3 regions of the Pseudomonas brassicacearum genome follow, and region 3 is predicted to be linked to each of the others. Evidence: predicted binding sites of a transcription regulator. Region 3 holds the regulator's gene; each other region holds the start of a gene.
The links. Region 3 encodes sigma-54, which starts transcription at its own class of promoters, with help from an activator protein. Its sites were predicted from a motif close to ANTGGCATNNANNTTGCTNT; they were not measured.
Positions count from the first base shown of each region.

Region 1 (6,288 bases), 2.7 Mb from region 3:
GTGGCGTTGAATGACGGGCGACAGGCGCTGGATTACCTGCGCAAGCTGGTCGACGAGGGCAAGAAGCCCGAGGAAGAGTTCCTGATGATGATCTCCGACATTGAGATGCCGGAGATGGACGGGTACACCCTGACGTCGGAAATCCGCAGTGACCCGCGCATGCAGAAACTGCACATCATCTTGCATACTTCATTGTCCGGGGTTTTCAACCAGGCGATGGTCAAGAAGGTCGGCGCAGACGATTTCCTGGCGAAATTCCGTCCCGATGACCTGGCTTCACGGGTCGTCGATCGGATCAAGGCGGCAGAATAAAAGGTCGGGCGCGTTGTGCGTCCGGCAAGTCAACACGATGAAAGAGGCGGTATCTTGTCTACGGGTAATTTGGATTTCGAACAGTTCCGGGTCTTCCTGGAAAAAGCCTGTGGCATCTTGCTTGGTGAAAACAAGCAATACCTGGTGTCGAGCCGTCTCAATAAATTGATGGAACAACAGGGCCTCAAGTCATTGGGCGAACTGGTGCAGCGTATCCAGACCCAGCCGCGCAGTGGCTTGCGCGAGATGGTGGTGGACGCGATGACCACCAACGAAACCCTGTGGTTTCGTGACACCTATCCGTTCGAGGTATTGAAGAACAAAGTGCTGCCGGCGGCCATCAAGGCCAGCCCGGGCCAGCGTCTGCGGATCTGGTCGGCGGCCTGTTCGTCGGGGCAGGAACCCTATTCGCTGTCGATGTCCATCGACGAGTTCGAACGGTCCAACCTCGGCCAGCTGAAAGGCGGCGTGCAGATCGTCGCCACCGACCTGTCCGGGACCATGCTCAATAACTGCAAGACCGGTGAGTACGACAGCCTGGCCATCGGCCGGGGCCTGTCGCCGGATCGCCTGCAACGTTACTTCGACCCGAAAGGGCCGGGCAAATGGGTGGTCAAGGCACCGATCAAGAGTCGGGTGGAGTTCCGCTCGTTCAACCTGCTGGACAGCTATGCCAGCCTGGGCAAGTTCGACATCGTGTTTTGCCGCAACGTGCTGATCTACTTCTCCGCCGAAGTGAAGAAAGACATTCTGTTGCGTATCCATAGCACGCTCAAGCCGGGCGGCTACCTGTTCCTCGGCGCCTCCGAGGCGTTGAACGGTTTGCCGGATCATTACCAGATGGTCCAGTGCAGCCCGGGGATCATCTACCAGGCGAAGTGATTGGCTTGGGTTGTCAAAAAAACGGGAGTCCCACGGGGCTCCCGTTTTTTTGCCTGCCGATTTCCATTCACCACTGTGGGAGCGGGCTTGTTCCTCGTCGACTGGATGAAAGCGGCAGAAAAGCGGCAGCCTGCGGAAGCCAGTTGCCGCTTTTCTGGCATTGCCGCTTTGCCGATGCCCGCAAAGCCCCGGTTTATGGGCTTTTCCAAAGTGGCACGCTGCTTGCTAAGTTCATCGCACGTACATTCTGGTCACCCAAAGGTTTCCGACATGAGCATCAGCTTCGATAAAGCGCTCGGTATCCACGAACAGGCCCTGAGCTTCCGCGCCCAGCGTGCCGAAGTCCTGGCCAACAACATCGCCAACGCCGACACCCCGAACTACAAGGCGCGGGACCTGGACTTCTCCAAAGTGCTCGCCGAGCAGAACGAGAAGACCAAGAACGGCCACTTCGCCCTGAACACGACCAACAGCCGTCATATCGAAGCTGAAGGCTTGGGCAATGGCGATGAATCGCTGATGTATCGCACCCCGATGCAACCTTCGATCGACCAGAACACCGTGGACGCTCAACTGGAACAGTCCAACTACGCGGAAAACTCCGTGAACTTCCAGGCCAGCTTCACCCTGCTCAACAGCAAGTTCAAAGGGCTGGTATCGGCCCTGCGCGGAGAGTAAGCCATGTCGATCGCTAGCGTATTCAACATTGCCGGCAGTGCCATGAGTGCCCAGACCACTCGCCTGAACACTGTGGCCAGTAACATCGCCAACGCCGAGACCGTTTCGTCGAGCATCGACCAGACCTACCGCGCCCGTCACCCGGTATTCGCCACCATGTTCCAGGGCGGCCAGTCCGGCGGCAGCGGCTCGCTGTTCCAGGAGCAGGACGCGGCCGGGCAGGGCGTACAGGTGCTTGGCGTGGTCGAAGACCAGAGCAACCTCGACGCACGTTATGAACCAAACCATCCGGCCGCAGACGCCAAGGGTTATGTCTATTACCCGAACGTCAACGTCGTCGAAGAAATGGCCGACATGATTTCCGCCAGTCGTTCGTTCCAGACCAACGTCGAAATGATGAACACTGCCAAAACCATGATGCAGAAGGTCCTGACCCTCGGTCAGTGATAAGGGGCGATTCACATGAGCGTCACCAACACTACCAGCGGTTTGAGTCTCAACGAGATTCTGGCCAACTCCTCGGTCAAGACCAACACCACGACCGATGGCCTGGGCGCGGCAACCAGTGCAGCGACCGGCAAGAAGGAGTTGGGCAAGGATGCGTTCCTGCAGTTGCTGGTCACTCAGCTGAAAAACCAGAACCCGCTGGAGCCACAGGATAACGGCGAGTTCGTTGCCCAACTGGCGCAGTTCAGCAGCCTGGAAGGCATCACCACGCTCAACGAGACCGTGAGCGGCATCGCCGGCAACTACAACTCGTCCCAGGCCTTGCAGGCCTCGTCGCTGGTCGGTCGCTCGGTCATCGCTCCGGGCGACAAGGCCGTGGTCGATACCTCCAAGAGCCTCAACGGCACGGTGGTGGTACCGACATCGGTGTCTTCCGTCGCGGTCAAGATCGTGGACAAGGACGGCAAGACCGTTCGCACCATCGACCTGGGCAGCCAGAACGCCGGCAATTCGGCGTTCATCTGGGACGGCAAGAACGACGCGGGCACGACGGTCGAGTCGGGCACCTATACCTTCACCGCTTCGACCACTATCGACAGCAAGGCCGTGTCGCTGATCACTAACCTGCCGGCCACGGTCAGCAGCGTGACGATCAGCCAGACGGGCGGTGAGCTGATGCTCAACCTGGCCGGGCTGGGCAGCATCGCCCTGTCCAAAGTACAAACTATTGGTATGTAGAGCCGACTAACCGGCAAAAGGAGTCAACATGTCTTTCAACATCGGCCTTAGCGGTCTCTATGCAGCCAACAAACAGCTGGACGTGACCGGCAACAACATCGCCAACGTGGCGACCACCGGTTTCAAATCGTCCCGCGCGGAATTCGAAGACGTCTACTCGGCCACCAAGTTGGGCTCGGGCAGCAAGACCGTCGGCAACGGCGTACGCCTGGCCAACGTTTCCCAGCAGTTCGGCCAGGGTGATGTGAACAACACCGGCAACGTGCTGGACATGGGTATCCAGGGTCAGGGCTTCTTTGTCCTGAGCAACGACGGTTCGCTGAGCTACACCCGTGCCGGTACCTTCAAGACCGACAAGGAAGGCTTCATCACTAACAGCGATGGCACTTCACGCCTGCAGGGTTATGGCGTGGATGCCAATGGCAACATCCTCAACGGCATCCTGACCGACCTGCGCATCGACACCTCGAACCTGCCGCCGCAAGCCACCAGCCTGGTTTCGTCGACGATCAACCTGAACTCGACGGCGACGGCGATTGATCAGACTGATCCGGCCTTGGCGTTCGACCCGACCGATACGGCCACGTTCACAAAGCAATTCACCACCCCTGTCTACGATACCCAGGGTAACCAGCACTCCATGGACCAGTACATGGTCAAGACTGGCGCCAACACGTGGGATGTCTATACCTTGATCGATGGTCGTAACCTGGATGGCAGCGCGCCGGTCGCTCCGAACGCTCCGGTTCCTTCGACGATGACCTTTGATTCGAGTGGCAAGCTGGTCCAGGTCAGCACCCCGCCTGCGACCGTCAACAGCGATCTTGTGCTGACCGGTTGGGTGCCTGGTACTGTCACCAATGGCGTGTGGACCGCTAACGGCGCCGGTTCGTCGACGATTACGGTGTCCATGGCCAACACCACCCAGTTCAACGCCGACACCGCCCGCTCGATCCCTGCCCAGAACGGTTATGCCACCGGCCAGATCACCAACCTGACCATCGACGGCAGCGGTGTATTGCTGGCCAACTTCAGCAACAACCAGACCAAGCCGATCGGCCAGCTCGCCCTCGCCAGTTTCACCAACGAGCAAGGTTTGCAGCCGGTAGGCGGCACCAGCTGGAAAGAAACCTTCGCCTCGGGCATCCCGGGCTACGACGCCCCGGAAACCGGGACCCTGGGTTCGATCGTGTCCAACTCCCTGGAAGAATCCAACGTCAACCTGACCAACGAACTGGTCGAGCTGATCAAGGCCCAGAGCAACTACCAGGCGAACGCCAAGACCATCTCCACCCAGAGCACCATCATGCAGACCATCATTCAGATGGCTTGATGTCGATGGTGGCTTGAAGGCTGCACAAGAAGCCCCTCGCAAGAGGGGCTTTCTTTTGGTCGGGTATTTTGTATTGCCTGGGCTGCTTTCCTCCAGGCAAAAGAAAACCCCCGATAAACCAGCGGTCTATCGGGGGCTTCTTCAGCGGGCGCCTTTACGCGCCCACCCACTCAGCTTATTGGCAAGCTTCGCAATCCGGTTCGTCGATCGCGCAGGCCTTTGGCACTGGCGCCGGACCTGCTGGAGCAGCCAGGACCGAATCGTCACCGTGGTTGCCGCCGCTGGAAACAGCGTTCAGCTTGCCGGTGTTGATGGTCGACTTCTCGGTGCTGGTGGCGGCCAGGGCACGGAGGTAGTAAGTGGTTTTCAGGCCACGGTACCAAGCCATGCGATAGGTCACGTCGAGCTTCTTGCCCGAGGCGCCGGCGATGTACAGGTTCAGCGACTGAGCCTGGTCGATCCACTTCTGGCGACGGCTGGCGGCGTCGACGATCCACTTGGTGTCCACTTCGAACGCAGTGGCGTAGAGCGCTTTGAGCTCTTGCGGGATGCGTTCGATCTGCTGTACCGAGCCATCGTAGTACTTCAGGTCGTTGATCATGACCGAGTCCCACAGGCCGCGGGCCTTGAGGTCGCGAACCAGGTACGGGTTGATCACGGTGAATTCGCCCGACAGGTTCGATTTCACATACAGGTTCTGGTAGGTCGGTTCGATCGACTGCGACACGCCGGTGATGTTGGCAATGGTGGCGGTCGGTGCGATGGCCATGATGTTGGAGTTACGGATGCCTTTCTGCACACGGGCGCGAACCGGTGCCCAGTCCAGGGATTCGTTCAGGTCAACGTCGATGTACTTCTGGCCGCGCTGGGCGATCAGGATTTGTTGCGAGTCCAGCGGCAGGATGCCCTGGGACCACAGCGAGCCCTGGAACGTCTCGTAGGCGCCACGCTCGTCAGCCAGGTCGCAGGAAGCCTGGATCGCGTAGTAGCTGACCGCTTCCATGGACTTGTCGGCGAACTCGACGGCAGCGTCCGAACCGTACGGGATGTGCTGCAGGTACAAGGCGTCCTGGAAGCCCATGATGCCCAGGCCGACCGGACGGTGCTTGAAGTTGGAGTTCTTCGCCTGTGGCACCGAGTAGTAGTTGATGTCGATCACGTTGTCGAGCATGCGCACGGCGGTGTTCACGGTACGTTGCAGCTTGGCGGTGTCCAGCTTGCCGTCTTTGATGTGGTTCGGCAGGTTGATCGAGCCCAGGTTGCAGACCGCGATCTCATCCTTGTTGGTGTTCAGGGTGATTTCGGTGCACAGGTTCGAGCTGTGGACCACGCCCACGTGCTGCTGCGGGCTGCGCAGGTTGCACGGGTCCTTGAAGGTCAGCCATGGGTGGCCGGTTTCGAACAACATCGACAGCATCTTGCGCCACAGGTCTTTGGCCTGGACGACTTTGAACAGCTTGATCTTGTTGTACTCGGTCAGGGCTTCGTAGTACTCGTAGCGCTCTTCGAAAGCCTTGCCGGTCAGGTCGTGCAGGTCCGGCACTTCGGACGGCGAGAACAGGGTCCACTTGCCGTCGTCGAAGACGCGCTTCATGAACAGGTCAGGGATCCAGTTGGCGGTGTTCATGTCGTGGGTACGACGACGGTCATCACCAGTGTTCTTGCGCAGCTCGATGAACTCTTCGATGTCCATGTGCCAGGTTTCCAGGTAGGCGCAGACTGCGCCCTTGCGCTTGCCGCCCTGGTTGACCGCGACCGCGGTGTCGTTGACCACTTTGAGGAATGGCACGACGCCTTGGGATTTGCCGTTGGTGCCCTTGATGTACGAGCCCAACGCGCGAACCGGGGTCCAGTCGTTGCCCAGGCCGCCCGCGAATTTCGACAGCATGGCGTTGTCG
Region 1 covers NZ_CP045701.2:4,993,158-4,999,445, reverse strand. The annotation lists gene GFU70_RS21515 (chemotaxis protein CheV) at 1-312, shown strand, start outside; gene cheR (protein-glutamate O-methyltransferase CheR) at 367-1,194, shown strand; gene flgB (flagellar basal body rod protein FlgB) at 1,465-1,872, shown strand; gene flgC (flagellar basal body rod protein FlgC) at 1,876-2,319, shown strand; gene flgD (flagellar hook assembly protein FlgD) at 2,335-3,057, shown strand; gene flgE (flagellar hook protein FlgE) at 3,086-4,390, shown strand; gene GFU70_RS21485 (ribonucleoside-diphosphate reductase subunit alpha) at 4,566-6,288, opposite strand, start outside.
Region 1: the regulator sigma-54 is predicted to act here: its motif matches at 1,404-1,423, upstream of flgB (flagellar basal body rod protein FlgB).

Region 2 (6,288 bases), 1.3 Mb from region 3:
CGTACTGGCTATCGCCAGTCGCGATCCGCAGCACTACAAGAGCTCGGTGGGCACGCTGTTTTTGAGCTACATCGCCGAAGTCACCGGCCGGGTGCTGCCACGGGTCGCCGGTTCGCTGCGCTCGGTACGCTGATGGAACGGCAACTGGACGCCTACTGCGAACACCTGCGCAGTGAGCGCCAGGTGTCGCCCCACACGTTGTCGGCCTATCGCCGCGACCTGGAAAAAGTGCTGGGCTGGTGCCAGAAGCAGAACATCGGCAGCTGGTCGGCCCTGGACATCCAACGCTTGCGCAGCCTCATTGCCCGCCTGCATCAACAGGGGCAATCCTCCCGCAGCCTGGCACGACTGTTGTCAGCGGTGCGCGGCCTGTATCACTACCTCAATCGCGAAGGCTTGTGCGATCACGATCCGGCCACCGGCCTGGCACCGCCCAAGGGCGAACGCCGATTGCCAAAGACCCTCGACACCGACCGCGCCCTGCAATTGCTTGAAGGTGCCGTCGAGGATGACTTCCTGGCACGGCGCGACCAGGCGATTCTCGAGCTGTTCTATTCTTCCGGCCTGCGGCTTTCAGAGCTGACAGGGCTGAACCTGGATCAACTGGACCTGGCCGATGGCATGGTCCAGGTGCTCGGCAAGGGCAGCAAGACCCGCCTGCTGCCCGTCGGCCGCAAGGCCCGTGAAGCCCTGGAGCAGTGGCTGCCGCTGCGGGCGCTGACCAACCCCGCCGACGACGCGGTCTTCGTCAGCCAACAGGGGCGGCGCCTCGGCCCGCGAGCGATCCAGTTGCGGGTCAAGGCCGCCGGCGAACGGGAGCTGGGACAGAACCTGCACCCACACATGCTCCGGCACTCCTTCGCCAGCCATCTGCTGGAATCCTCCCAGGACCTGCGCGCCGTTCAAGAGCTGCTGGGGCATTCGGACATCAAGACCACCCAGATCTACACCCACCTGGATTTCCAGCACCTGGCGACGGTCTATGACAGTGCCCATCCCAGGGCCAAACGCATCAAGGGCGACGAATCATGACCATCGAGTTGATCACTTTCGACCTGGACGACACCCTGTGGGACACCGCACCGGTGATCGCCAGCGCCGAAGCCGTACTCCGCCAATGGCTGACCGACAACGCACCGAACCTGGGCGGTCTGCCGGTGGAGCACCTTTTTTCGATTCGCGAACAAGTGCTGCGCGAGGAGCCTGGACTCAAGCACCGCATCAGCGCGCTGCGCCGGCGGGTGCTGTTTCGTGCCTTGCAGGACGCCGGCTACGACCAGTGGCAAGCCTCCGGGCTGGCAGACCAGGCCTTCGAGACGTTCCTGCATGCCCGTCATCAACTGGAGATCTTTCCCGAGGTGCAGCCCACCCTGGAGATCCTGGCCAATCATTTCGCCCTCGGTGTAGTCACCAATGGCAACGCCGACGTGCGACGCCTGGGGTTGGCGGACTATTTCAAGTTCGCCTTGTGCGCCGAAGACATCGGCATCGCCAAGCCTGACGCCCGGCTGTTCCACGAAGCCCTGCAACGCGGCGGCGCCACGGCGCAGACCGCCGTACACATTGGCGATCATCCGGGCGACGATATCGCCGGCGCCCAACAGGCCGGCCTGCGCGCGGTATGGTTCAACCCGACAGGCAAGCCCTGGGATGCCGACCACGCGCCGGATGCGGAGATTCGCAGCCTGACCGAACTGCCGGGGTTATTGGCAGGGTGGCATGGCCAGCGCTGATCCCTACCCTGTAGCCACTACATCCCTCTGTGGGAGCGAGCTTGCTCGCGAAGACGGTCTCATACTCGACAAATGAGCTGACTGATAGACCGCTTTCGCGAGCAAGCCCGCTCCCACAGGGACTGCGCCGGGCCTGAAAATGGAATCGCGCCCATGAAAAAAGCCCGCAGCGACGGCGGGCTTTTTCAGCAAGCAATGAAGCCGGTACTCAGATTGGGCGGCTGCCGTACTTGTTGTCAGGCTTCTTGGGCGGATCAGCGACCACATTGGCCTCCACTTCCTGCACCTTACCGCCCCTGGCCAGGAATTCCTCCATGGCCTTGGCGAGCGCATCACGCTCCTTGTTCTTGGCCTCTACGCTCGGCAACTCGTCGACCGACACGGCCGCCTTGGCCTTGCCTTTGGCGGTAGGAACCGGAACATCGGCCCCATCGTCATCGGCAACGTCTTCCGCCGCCGCTTCAAGGCCTTCTTCGGCCTCGTCTTCGTCGCCTACTTCGAGGTCGTCGTTTTCCAGATCATCGTCGCTCATGTTCTACCTCATGACTTGCGAAAAGCAGATTAGTTATAGCCCAGCTTCGCCATCTGTTCGAAGGCTGCCAGAAAAAATTCAACATCCGCCGGCAACCAGCGGTTATGCCCCTTCACCGTACAAGGTGGCGAGGACTTTACGAGCACCGCCGTGATCACGGTGCTCGCCCAGATAAACACCTTGCCAGGTTCCCAATGCCAACCGTCCTGCCGTGACCGGCAGGCTGAGCTGGCAACCGAGCACGCTGGCCTTGAAGTGCGCCGGGAGGTCGTCCAGGCCTTCGTCGTTGTGCTCATAATCGGCGGTTCCTTGTGGGATCAGCCGATTGAAAAATCGTTCGAAGTCTCGACGTACCGCCGGATCGGCGTTCTCGTTGATGGTCAACGAGGCCGAGGTATGCTGCAGCCACAGATGCAACAGACCGACACGACACGCCTGGAGTTCAGGCAGGCCGGCAAGCAACTCGTCCGTCACCAGATGAAAGCCCCGAGGCCTTGCCCGCAGGGTTATCAGCGTCTGTTGCCACATACAGATCTCCGCACGTTCGGCGCGCATTCTAGCGCGCTCTGGGAAAAAACAAAGGGCCTAATATTCTTGCTTCGGTGTAAGCCTTTGGCGGTATAAAAACCTGTGTCGCATCCACAACAAAAGGCGTCGGAAAAACCGCTGCACCTTGTGAGCAATGACAAATTCCAGACAAAAAAATGCCCGGCGAACCGGGCATTTTTTATTGCGTGTGCTTACAGGTTGTAACCACGCTCGTTGTGCTGGGCCAGGTCCAGGCCCACGGCTTCTTCTTCCTCGGAGACACGCAGACCCATGACGGCGTCCAGGACCTTGAGGATGATGAAGGTGACGATCGCGGTATAGATCACCGTGAAACCCACGCCCTTGAATTGAATCCACACCTGCGCACCGATATCGGTCACGGTGCCGAAGCCACCCAGGGCTGGTGCTGCGAACACACCGGTCAGGATCGCGCCGAGGATACCGCCGATGCCGTGCACGCCGAAGGCGTCCAGGGAGTCGTCGTAGCCGAGTTTGCGCTTGAGGGTGGTGGCGCAGAAGAAGCACACCACGCCCGCTGCCAGGCCAATGACCAGGGCGCCCATTGGGCCCACGGTGCCGGCAGCCGGGGTGATGGCAACCAGGCCGGCCACCACGCCCGAGGCGATGCCCAGTGCGCTTGGCTTGCCATGGGTGATCCACTCGGCAAACATCCAGCCCAGCGCCGCCGCAGCGGTCGCGATCTGGGTCACCAGCATCGCCATGCCGGCGGTGCCGTTGGCCGCGATGGCGGAGCCGGCGTTGAAGCCGAACCAGCCGACCCACAGCATGGCCGCGCCCATCAGGGTGTAACCCAGGTTATGCGGCGCCATCGGAGTAGTCGGGAAGCCCTTGCGCTTGCCCAGTACCAGGCACGCCACCAGGCCAGCAATACCAGCGTTGATGTGCACCACGGTGCCGCCGGCGAAGTCCAGCACGCCCCAGTCCCACATCAGGCCGCCGTTGCCGGACCAGACCATGTGGGCAATCGGTGCATACACCAGGGTGAACCACACGGCCATGAAGATCAGCATGGCGGAGAACTTCATCCGCTCGGCAAACGCGCCGACGATCAGGGCCGGGGTGATGATGGCGAACGTCATCTGGAAGGTGATGAACACCGCTTCAGGGAACAGGCCAGTCAGGCTATCGGGCGTGAGGCCCGCCAGGAATGCCTTGTTCAGACCCCCGACGAACGAATTGAAGTTGACGACGCCCTGCTCCATCCCCGTGGTGTCGAACGCAATGCTGTAGCCGTAAATGACCCACAGAATGCTGATCAGACCGGTAATGGCAAAGCATTGCATCATCACCGAAAGAATGTTTTTCGACCGAACCATGCCGCCGTAGAACAGCGCCAGGCCGGGAATGGTCATGAACAGTACAAGAATCGTGGCCGTGAGCATCCAGGCGGTGTCGCCGGAGTTCAGGACTGGGGCTGCCGCTTCTTCTGCCATGGCCAGGCCAGGCATTGCGAAGGACAACAGGGCTCCTAGCCCTGCGAATTTACGCAGAGTCATATTGTTTTCTCCTGGGGCGTTGGGTTTGGCGGCCTAGATAGCGTCGGTATCGGTTTCGCCGGTACGGATGCGGATAGCCTGTTCCAGATTGACCACAAAGATCTTCCCGTCACCGATCTTGCCGGTGTTGGCGGCCTTGGTGATTGCCTCGATCACCCGATCAAGATCCTTGTCGTCAATGGCGACGTCGATCTTCACCTTGGGCAGGAAATCGACCACGTATTCCGCGCCGCGATACAGCTCGGTGTGACCTTTCTGCCGACCGAAGCCTTTGACCTCAGTAACGGTAATGCCCTGCACGCCGATCTCGGACAACGACTCGCGCACGTCGTCCAACTTGAACGGCTTGATGATGGCAGTGACTAGCTTCATGAAACTTTCTCCCGAATTGGTGGACTTGCCCCAGGAAAACAAACCCGACTCAAGTCTAAGCGCAGTGCCTGGCTTTGTAACGCATCGTCGGCCCAAGTTGCCCGACAGGTGCCAGTTAACCGATCCTGACGGAACTCCCCGTTCCGTCTGCTGCACTGCATTCGTCACAGCGACTGCATCAGTGCATGGGTCATCAGCCTCTAAGCAGAAACCTTGCCATCTGCACCCAAACCCTCTGATATCAGTCTCTTGGCCACCTGCTCGATGTGCGCCGCGCCATGAAGTGCAGCGATACGCACAACAACAGTGCAGCGACGTCCAGCACCATGCGCGAAAAGCGTGCATCCCTGGCTTGCGAATTGACTATAGACACTGCGTGATACACTGCCTGCCATTGTTTTCAGGACACCTGCCATGCTTGCGCCCAAAGACCTCCTCGACGCCCTGAGCGGCCACGCCTCCCGCCTCTTGAGTGGCGACACGCCGCTGCCCAAAAGCGAAATCGAAAGCCAGTTCAAGGCCCTGCTGCAAAGCGGCTTCAGCAAACTGGACCTGGTGAGCCGGGAAGAATTCGACAGCCAGATGGTTGTGCTGGCCCGGACCCGGGCGCGGCTCGAAAGCCTGGAGGCCAAGGTCGCGGAGTTGGAGGCGAAGGTAAATCCACCTACCGAATAACCTTCCTTGCAGGGGTGGCCGAAGGCTGCGATTTGCTGTCTCGCCCTATTGCCCCCCCTATTGCCGCGCAAAGTTGGCGTTCCCGTGTACAAGGCCGTGCGTATTCTAATGGTGCCGGGGAGGCCCCCCATCGCCCGTTCAAATGATCATGCCCGGCAGGCCTAAACCAAATACTTTCTAGTAGCCTATCGCCATTGCATTTTTACACCGCCGTGCTATACAACGCTGGTTAACGTGCTATTTGCTGTTGAACATCGGTTTACGATCATGCTTAAAACTACATGAAGACACGGCTAGTGGGCTAATATTCGTCAACCCTATAAGTCTGGTAGTACCTGGAACGTCAAAAAATTAAACACGGAGATTCAATGACTCTACCTGACGATTTTTCCCCTGATAAGTATTTAGAGTTACACCCCGATGTGCTTAAGGCAGGATTAAATCCAGCACTGCATTACTTGAAATTCGGCATACCGGAAGGACGAGCTTACAAGGGTGCCGCACGTTATATTGAAAAAAAATATAACCCATTACACCCAAAAATTGATGAAACCTATAATCACGATGGGTTGGCCTCCAGACACAACCATGACTTCATGATTGATCCCGCTTACAGGACCGCCTATGGTCGCGGCGTAGCTGCCGCGGGCATGGATTACAAATGGTTCTGGAGAGTTCATGTTGGGCTTTGGGCCGCGAGATCTGCTGCGAAACTCACAGGTGACTTCGTGGAGTGCGGTGTCAATCGTGGATTCTTAAGTTCCGCTATTATGCATGACTTGGACTGGAACAAGACCAACAGAGTCTTTTATCTCTTAGACACTTTTGCTGGCCTCGATGAGCGTTATCTATCAGATGAAGAACGGGAGGGTGGTGTGTCTGAGCGTAACCGCAGAGAGATAACCTCCGG
Region 2 covers NZ_CP045701.2:6,337,193-6,343,480, forward strand. The annotation lists gene GFU70_RS27635 (DUF484 family protein) at 1-133, shown strand, start outside; gene xerC (tyrosine recombinase XerC) at 133-1,032, shown strand; gene GFU70_RS27645 (HAD family hydrolase) at 1,029-1,733, shown strand; gene sutA (transcriptional regulator SutA) at 1,942-2,265, opposite strand; gene GFU70_RS27655 (secondary thiamine-phosphate synthase enzyme YjbQ) at 2,368-2,793, opposite strand; gene GFU70_RS27660 (ammonium transporter) at 3,006-4,331, opposite strand; gene glnK (P-II family nitrogen regulator) at 4,365-4,703, opposite strand; gene GFU70_RS27670 (accessory factor UbiK family protein) at 5,118-5,378, shown strand; gene GFU70_RS27675 (TylF/MycF/NovP-related O-methyltransferase) at 5,747-6,288, shown strand, end outside.
Region 2: the regulator sigma-54 is predicted to act here: its motif matches at 4,905-4,924, upstream of glnK (P-II family nitrogen regulator).

Region 3 (6,288 bases):
CCCATCTCGGTGGGCGACATCAAGCAGATCATCCATCACCTCAAGGCCAAGGGGATCGGCGTGCTGATCACCGACCACAACGTGCGCGAGACGCTGGATATCTGCGAAACCGCCTACATTGTCAATGACGGCCAGCTGATCGCCGAAGGCGACTCCGCAGCGATCCTGGCCAATGACCTGGTCAAGGAAGTGTATCTGGGCCATGAGTTCCGCCTGTAAGCCAAAGTGTCTGGCGAATCGTTAGAGCGTCGTTTCATTTTATTATGGCGACGCCCTAGGCAAACACTTCAGTTTCAGGCATATAATTTGCTTAAGTTTGGCGCTTCGGCGCCCTGTAGTGGATGGCGCATGTGCGCCGGCGAATAAGGTGTTAAGCCCCTGCCATGAAACCATCGCTAGTCTTGAGAATGGGCCAGCAGCTGACGATGACACCGCAGCTGCAACAGGCCATCCGCCTGCTCCAATTGTCGACCCTGGACCTGCAACAGGAGATCCAGGAGGCCCTGGAGTCCAATCCGATGCTCGAACGCCAGGAAGAAGGCGACGACTTCGACAACACCGACCCACTGGCCGACAACGTCGAGCAGAAGACCAACACCGAAATCCCGGAACCGACCTACCAGGAAGCCGCCCCGACGGTGGACAACCTCGAGGATGGCGAATGGAACGAACGCATCCCCAACGAACTGCCCGTGGACACGGCCTGGGAAGACGTCTATCAGACCAGCGCCAGCAGCCTGCCGAGCAGCGATGACGACGAGTGGGACTTCACCACCCGCACCTCCGCCGGCGAAAGCCTGCAAAGCCACCTGCTGTGGCAGCTGAACCTGGCGCCGATGTCCGACACCGATCGCCTGATCGCCGTGACCCTGATCGATTGCATCAACAACCAGGGCTACCTGGACGAGACCCTCGAAGAAATCCTCGAAGCCTTCGATCCCGAGCTCGACATCGAGCTGGACGAGATCGAAGCCGTCCTCCATCGCATCCAGCAGTTCGAACCGGCTGGCATCGGCGCCCGCAACCTGGGCGAGTGCCTGTTGCTGCAACTGCGCCAGTTGTCCGCCAAGACCCCGTGGCTGGCCGAAGCCAAGCGGCTGGTCACCGACTACATCGACTTGCTGGGCGGTCGCGACTACAGCCAGTTGATGCGTCGCATGAAGCTCAAGGAAGATGAACTGCGCCAGGTGATCGAACTGGTGCAGAGCCTCAACCCGCGCCCCGGCTCGCAGATCGAATCCACCGAGCCCGAATACGTGGTTCCAGACGTAATCGTGCGCAAGCACAACGACCGCTGGCTGGTGGAGCTCAACCAGGAATCGGTGCCCAAGCTGCGGGTCAACGCCCAGTACGCCGGCTTTGTGAAGCGCGCCGACACCAGCGCCGACAACACTTTCATGCGCAACCAGTTGCAGGAGGCGCGCTGGTTCATCAAGAGCCTGCAAAGCCGCAACGAAACCCTGATGAAAGTGGCCACCCAGATCGTCGAGCATCAGCGCGGCTTCCTGGAGTATGGCGATGAAGCGATGAAACCGTTGGTCCTGCATGACATTGCCGAGGCAGTGGGCATGCACGAGTCGACGATTTCCCGGGTAACCACCCAGAAATTCATGCATACCCCCCGGGGCATCTATGAATTGAAATATTTTTTCTCCAGCCACGTCAGCACCTCCGAAGGCGGCGAATGCTCGTCCACGGCCATCCGCGCGATCATCAAAAAACTGGTGGCCGCGGAAAATCAGAAAAAGCCGTTGAGTGACAGCAAGATCGCTGGTTTACTGGAGGCACAAGGCATTCAGGTGGCCCGCCGTACCGTCGCCAAATACCGCGAATCCCTCGGGATCGCGCCTTCGAGCGAACGCAAGCGGTTGATGTAACAGGCCACGCCACAGCGTTCCAGTGGCAGGCATTTCTGCCTGCCGCTTTATGCACTGGCAACGAAGGAGAAGCTGTATGCAAGTCAACATCAGTGGACACCAACTGGAAGTGACCGAACCCCTGCGCACCTACATCGGCGAAAAACTCGACCGATTGGAGAGGCATTTCGACAAGATCACCAACGTGCAAGTCACGATGACCGTCGAGAAACTGCTGCAGAAAATCGAAGCCACGCTGCATATCCCCGGCGGAGAAGTGGTTGCCAACGCAGAGCACACAGACATGTATGCCGCGATTGACCTGCTGACCGACAAGCTGGATCGCCAACTCAAAAAGCATAAGGAAAAGACCCAGAGCCTCCTCCAGGGCGCGACCGGTCGTTAACCCCCCCAATCCATGATCCGACTAGAAACCATCCTGACCCCCGGCCGCTCCCAAGTGAACGCGCCGGGCGGCAGTAAAAAGAAAGCCCTCGAACACATTGCCAACCTGATCCACCGCGAGGTGCCTGATCTGGTCATGCAGGACGTCTTCGAGGCCCTGGTTGCCCGTGAAAAACTCGGTTCCACCGGTTTTGGCAACGGCATCGCCATTCCCCATTGCCGTCTCAAGGGCTGTGAGGCGCCGATCAGCGCGCTGTTGCACCTTGAAACGGCTATCGATTTCGACGCCATCGACGGCGCCCCGGTCGACCTGCTGTTTGTATTGCTGGTACCGGAAGCGGCGACCGATGCGCACCTCGAGCTGCTGCGCCAGATTGCCAGCATGCTGGACCGCAAGGAAGTGCGCGAAAAACTGCGCAGCGCACCAAGCAACGAAGCGTTGTACCAGGTTGTCCTGGACGAGCAGAACGGTCATTAAAAATGCGCATGATCATTGTCAGTGGCCGCTCCGGCTCCGGTAAAAGCACGGCCCTCGCCGTGCTTGAGGACAGCGGCTACTATTGCATCGACAATTTGCCCGCCGGCCTGCTGCCGGAACTGGCCGAGCGCGCCCTGATCCACACCGAGCTGGCGCAGCCACTGGTGGCGGTCTCCATCGATGCGCGTAACCTGCCAAGCCACCTGTCGCGTTTTCCTGAACTGCTCGAGGAAGTGCGCAGCCGGCATATCCAGTGCGACGTGCTGTACCTGGATGCCGATGAAGAGACACTGCTCAAGCGTTTTTCCGAAACCCGCCGGCGCCACCCGCTGAGCAATGCCAACCGCTCCCTGGCCGAAGCCATCGAGGATGAAAGCCAACTATTGGGGCCGATCGCCGACTTGGCGGACCTGAAGGTCAACACCACGCACCTGAACCTGTATCAGTTGCGCGACACGATCAAGCTGCGCCTGCTCAACCAGCCTGAGCCGGGCACGGCGTTCCTGGTGGAGTCGTTCGGTTTCAAGCGTGGCATGCCCGTAGACGCCGACCTGGTGTTCGATGTGCGCTGCCTGCCCAATCCTTATTGGAAACCGGAATTGCGCGAGCAATCCGGGCTCGACCAACCGGTGATCGATTACCTGGCCGCCCAGCCGGATGTCGAGGAAATGTACCAGGACATCTCCAGCTACCTGCTCAAATGGCTGCCCCGCTTTGCCGCGAGCAACCGCGCCTATGTCACGATCGCCATCGGTTGTACCGGTGGACATCACCGCTCCGTCTACCTGACCGAACGCCTGGGTCAACTCCTGCAACAATCCCTGAAGAACGTCCAGGTTCGCCACCGCGACCTCAGCTAAAGGATTCACATCGCGATGCCTGCTCAGGAAATTGAAATCATCAACAAGCTGGGTTTGCATGCCCGAGCGTCGGCCAAGTTCGTCGGAGTCGCGGGCCAGTTCAAGGACACCACCATCAGGGTTGGCCGCACGCCCGAGACTGCGGTCGACGGTAAAAGCATCATGGCGATGATGATGCTCGCCGCCGGCAAGGGCACCAAGATCCACCTGCTCACCGAAGGTGAACAGGCACAGGAAGCGATGGACGCGCTGGTGGACCTGATCAACCGATATTTCGACGAAGGCGAGTAACTGCCCAGGTCCCAAGGCGGATTCATTGGGCACAAAAAAGGCGCGTCATCCAGTGGATGACGCGCTTTTTTACGCGCTGAGCGTTAGCTACCCGCCACCGTCATACGCTCGATCAACACCGAACCGGTGCGGATGTTGCTGCGCAGCTCCAGGTCGTTGCCCACCGCTACGATCTGCTTGAACATGTCGCGCATGTTCCCGGCGATGGTCACTTCCTGGACCGGGAACTGGATCTCGCCGTTCTCGACCCAGAAACCCGCCGCGCCACGGGAATAGTCCCCGGTGACCATGTTCAGGCCGTGGCCCATCAGTTCGGTCACCAGCAGCCCCCGGCCCATGCGCCGCAGCAAGGCGGCCTGGTCTTCTTCGCCATGGGTCACGAACAGGTTATGCACGCCGCCGGCATTGGCGGTGCTCGGCATGCCGAGCTTGCGGCCCGAATAGGTACCGAGGATGTAGGACACCAGCTCGCCGTTTTCCACGAACGGCTTGGCGTAAGTGGCCAGGCCATCGCCGTCGAACGCCGAGCTGCCCATGGCCTGCATCAGGTGTGGACGCTCGTCGATGGTCATCCATTGCGGGAACAACTTCTGGCCCAGCGCTCCCTCGAGGAACGACGACTTGCGGTACAGGTTGCCGCCGGACACCGCCGACAGGAAGCTGCCGAACAAGCCACCAGCCAGCTCGGCCGAAAACAACACCGGCACCTCACAGGTCGGCACCGGGCGCGCGCCCAGGCGGCTGGCCGCCCGTTGCGCGGCTTTCTGGCCAATGCTCACAGGATCCGCGAGCAAGGCGCCCTGACGGCTCACGTCGTACCAGTAATCGCGCTGCATCTGGCCGTCGGCTTCGGCGATCATCACGCAACTGAGGCTGTGGCGGGTCGATGCATAACCGCCGATGAAACCGTGGCTGTTGCCATAGACCCGGCAGCCCTGGTGGGTATTGAGCGTCGTGCCGTCGGCGTTCTTGATCCGGCTGTCGGCCTCGAATGCCGCAGCTTCGCAACGCAGTGCCTGTTCGATGGCCTGCTCGGGGGTGATGTCCCAGGCGTGGAACAGGTCGAAGTCGCGCAGCTCCTTGCACATCAGCGCGGCATCGGCCAGGCCCGAGGCTTCGTCTTCTGAAGTGTGCTTGGCAATCGCCAGTGCCGCGGCGACGGTTTCGCGAATCGCCTCCGGGCCGCTCGCCGAGGTGCTGGCCGAGCCCTTGCGCTGGCCCATGTACAACGTGATACCGAACCCCTGGTCGCGATTGAATTCGACGGTTTCCACCTCACGCTGGCGCACCGACGTCGACAGGCCCTGTTCCAGGGACACCGCCACCTCACAGGCACTGGCGCCCTGGCGCTTGGCCTCGGCAAGGATCTGCTCGACTTGTTCCTGCAGTGCCGGCAATGCTTGCGGGCCGACGCTTTGAACTGCACTCATGGTGTTCTCCACTCAAATTCTCTTTTCGGTGATGGCCATCGAGCGACCGGGCCGGACAAGCGGCCCCCGACTGGTTATCATGGCGGCGTTTCTTTGCGGACTGCCACCATGGTTGATTCTTACGACGACTCCCTCTACGAGGGTGAAAAAAGCAAATCCCAGGTCAAACGCGAGCTGCATGCTCTGGTTGACCTCGGCGAGCGCCTGACAACACTCAAGCCTGACTTGCTGGCCAAACTGCCGTTGACCGACGCCTTGCGCCGGGCCCTGGCCGATGCGCCCAAGCACACCGCGAATATCGCGCGTAAACGGCACCTGCAATTCATCGGCAAACTGATGCGCGATCAGGACACTGACGCCATCCTGGTCCTGCTCGATCAACTCGATGCCTCCACCCGACAGTACAACGAACGTTTCCACAATCTGGAGCGCTGGCGCGATCGCTTGATCGCAGGCGACGACGGCGTGCTGGAAAAATTCGTCATCGACTACCCGGAGGCTGATCGTCAGCAATTGCGCTCCCTGATCCGTCAGGCCCAGCACGAACTGGCGCAGAACAAGCCACCAGCCTCGAGCCGTAAAATCTTCAAGTACATCCGTGAGCTGGACGAAACCCAACGCGGCCTGCGCTGAGTTTCATCCGTTCTGTAGGAGCTGCCGTAGGCTGCGATCTTTTGATCTTTTGATCTTTTGATCTTTTGATCTTTTGATCTTTTGATCTTTCGCTTGAGACTTAAGTGTCTGGGGAAAGATCGCAGCCTCGTTGCACTCGACAGCTCCTACACAGCTCCTACACGGCTCCTACATAGCTTCTACGTAGCTTCTACGTAGCTTCAACATGGTTTCTACATGGCTCCTGGGAGTTCGTGTACATGCTTATCCGCCCGTGCCACCCACGGTAATCGCATCGATCTTCAGGGTCGGCTGGCCGACGCCTACCGGCACCGATTGCCCGTCCTTGCCGCACG
Region 3 covers NZ_CP045701.2:1,068,596-1,074,883, reverse strand. The annotation lists gene lptB (LPS export ABC transporter ATP-binding protein) at 1-219, shown strand, start outside; gene GFU70_RS04525 (RNA polymerase factor sigma-54) at 384-1,877, shown strand; gene hpf (ribosome hibernation-promoting factor, HPF/YfiA family) at 1,954-2,262, shown strand; gene ptsN (PTS IIA-like nitrogen regulatory protein PtsN) at 2,275-2,739, shown strand; gene rapZ (RNase adapter RapZ) at 2,742-3,599, shown strand; gene GFU70_RS04505 (HPr family phosphocarrier protein) at 3,615-3,890, shown strand; gene pmbA (metalloprotease PmbA) at 3,974-5,320, opposite strand; gene yjgA (ribosome biogenesis factor YjgA) at 5,429-5,953, shown strand; gene tldD (metalloprotease TldD) at 6,197-6,288, opposite strand, start outside.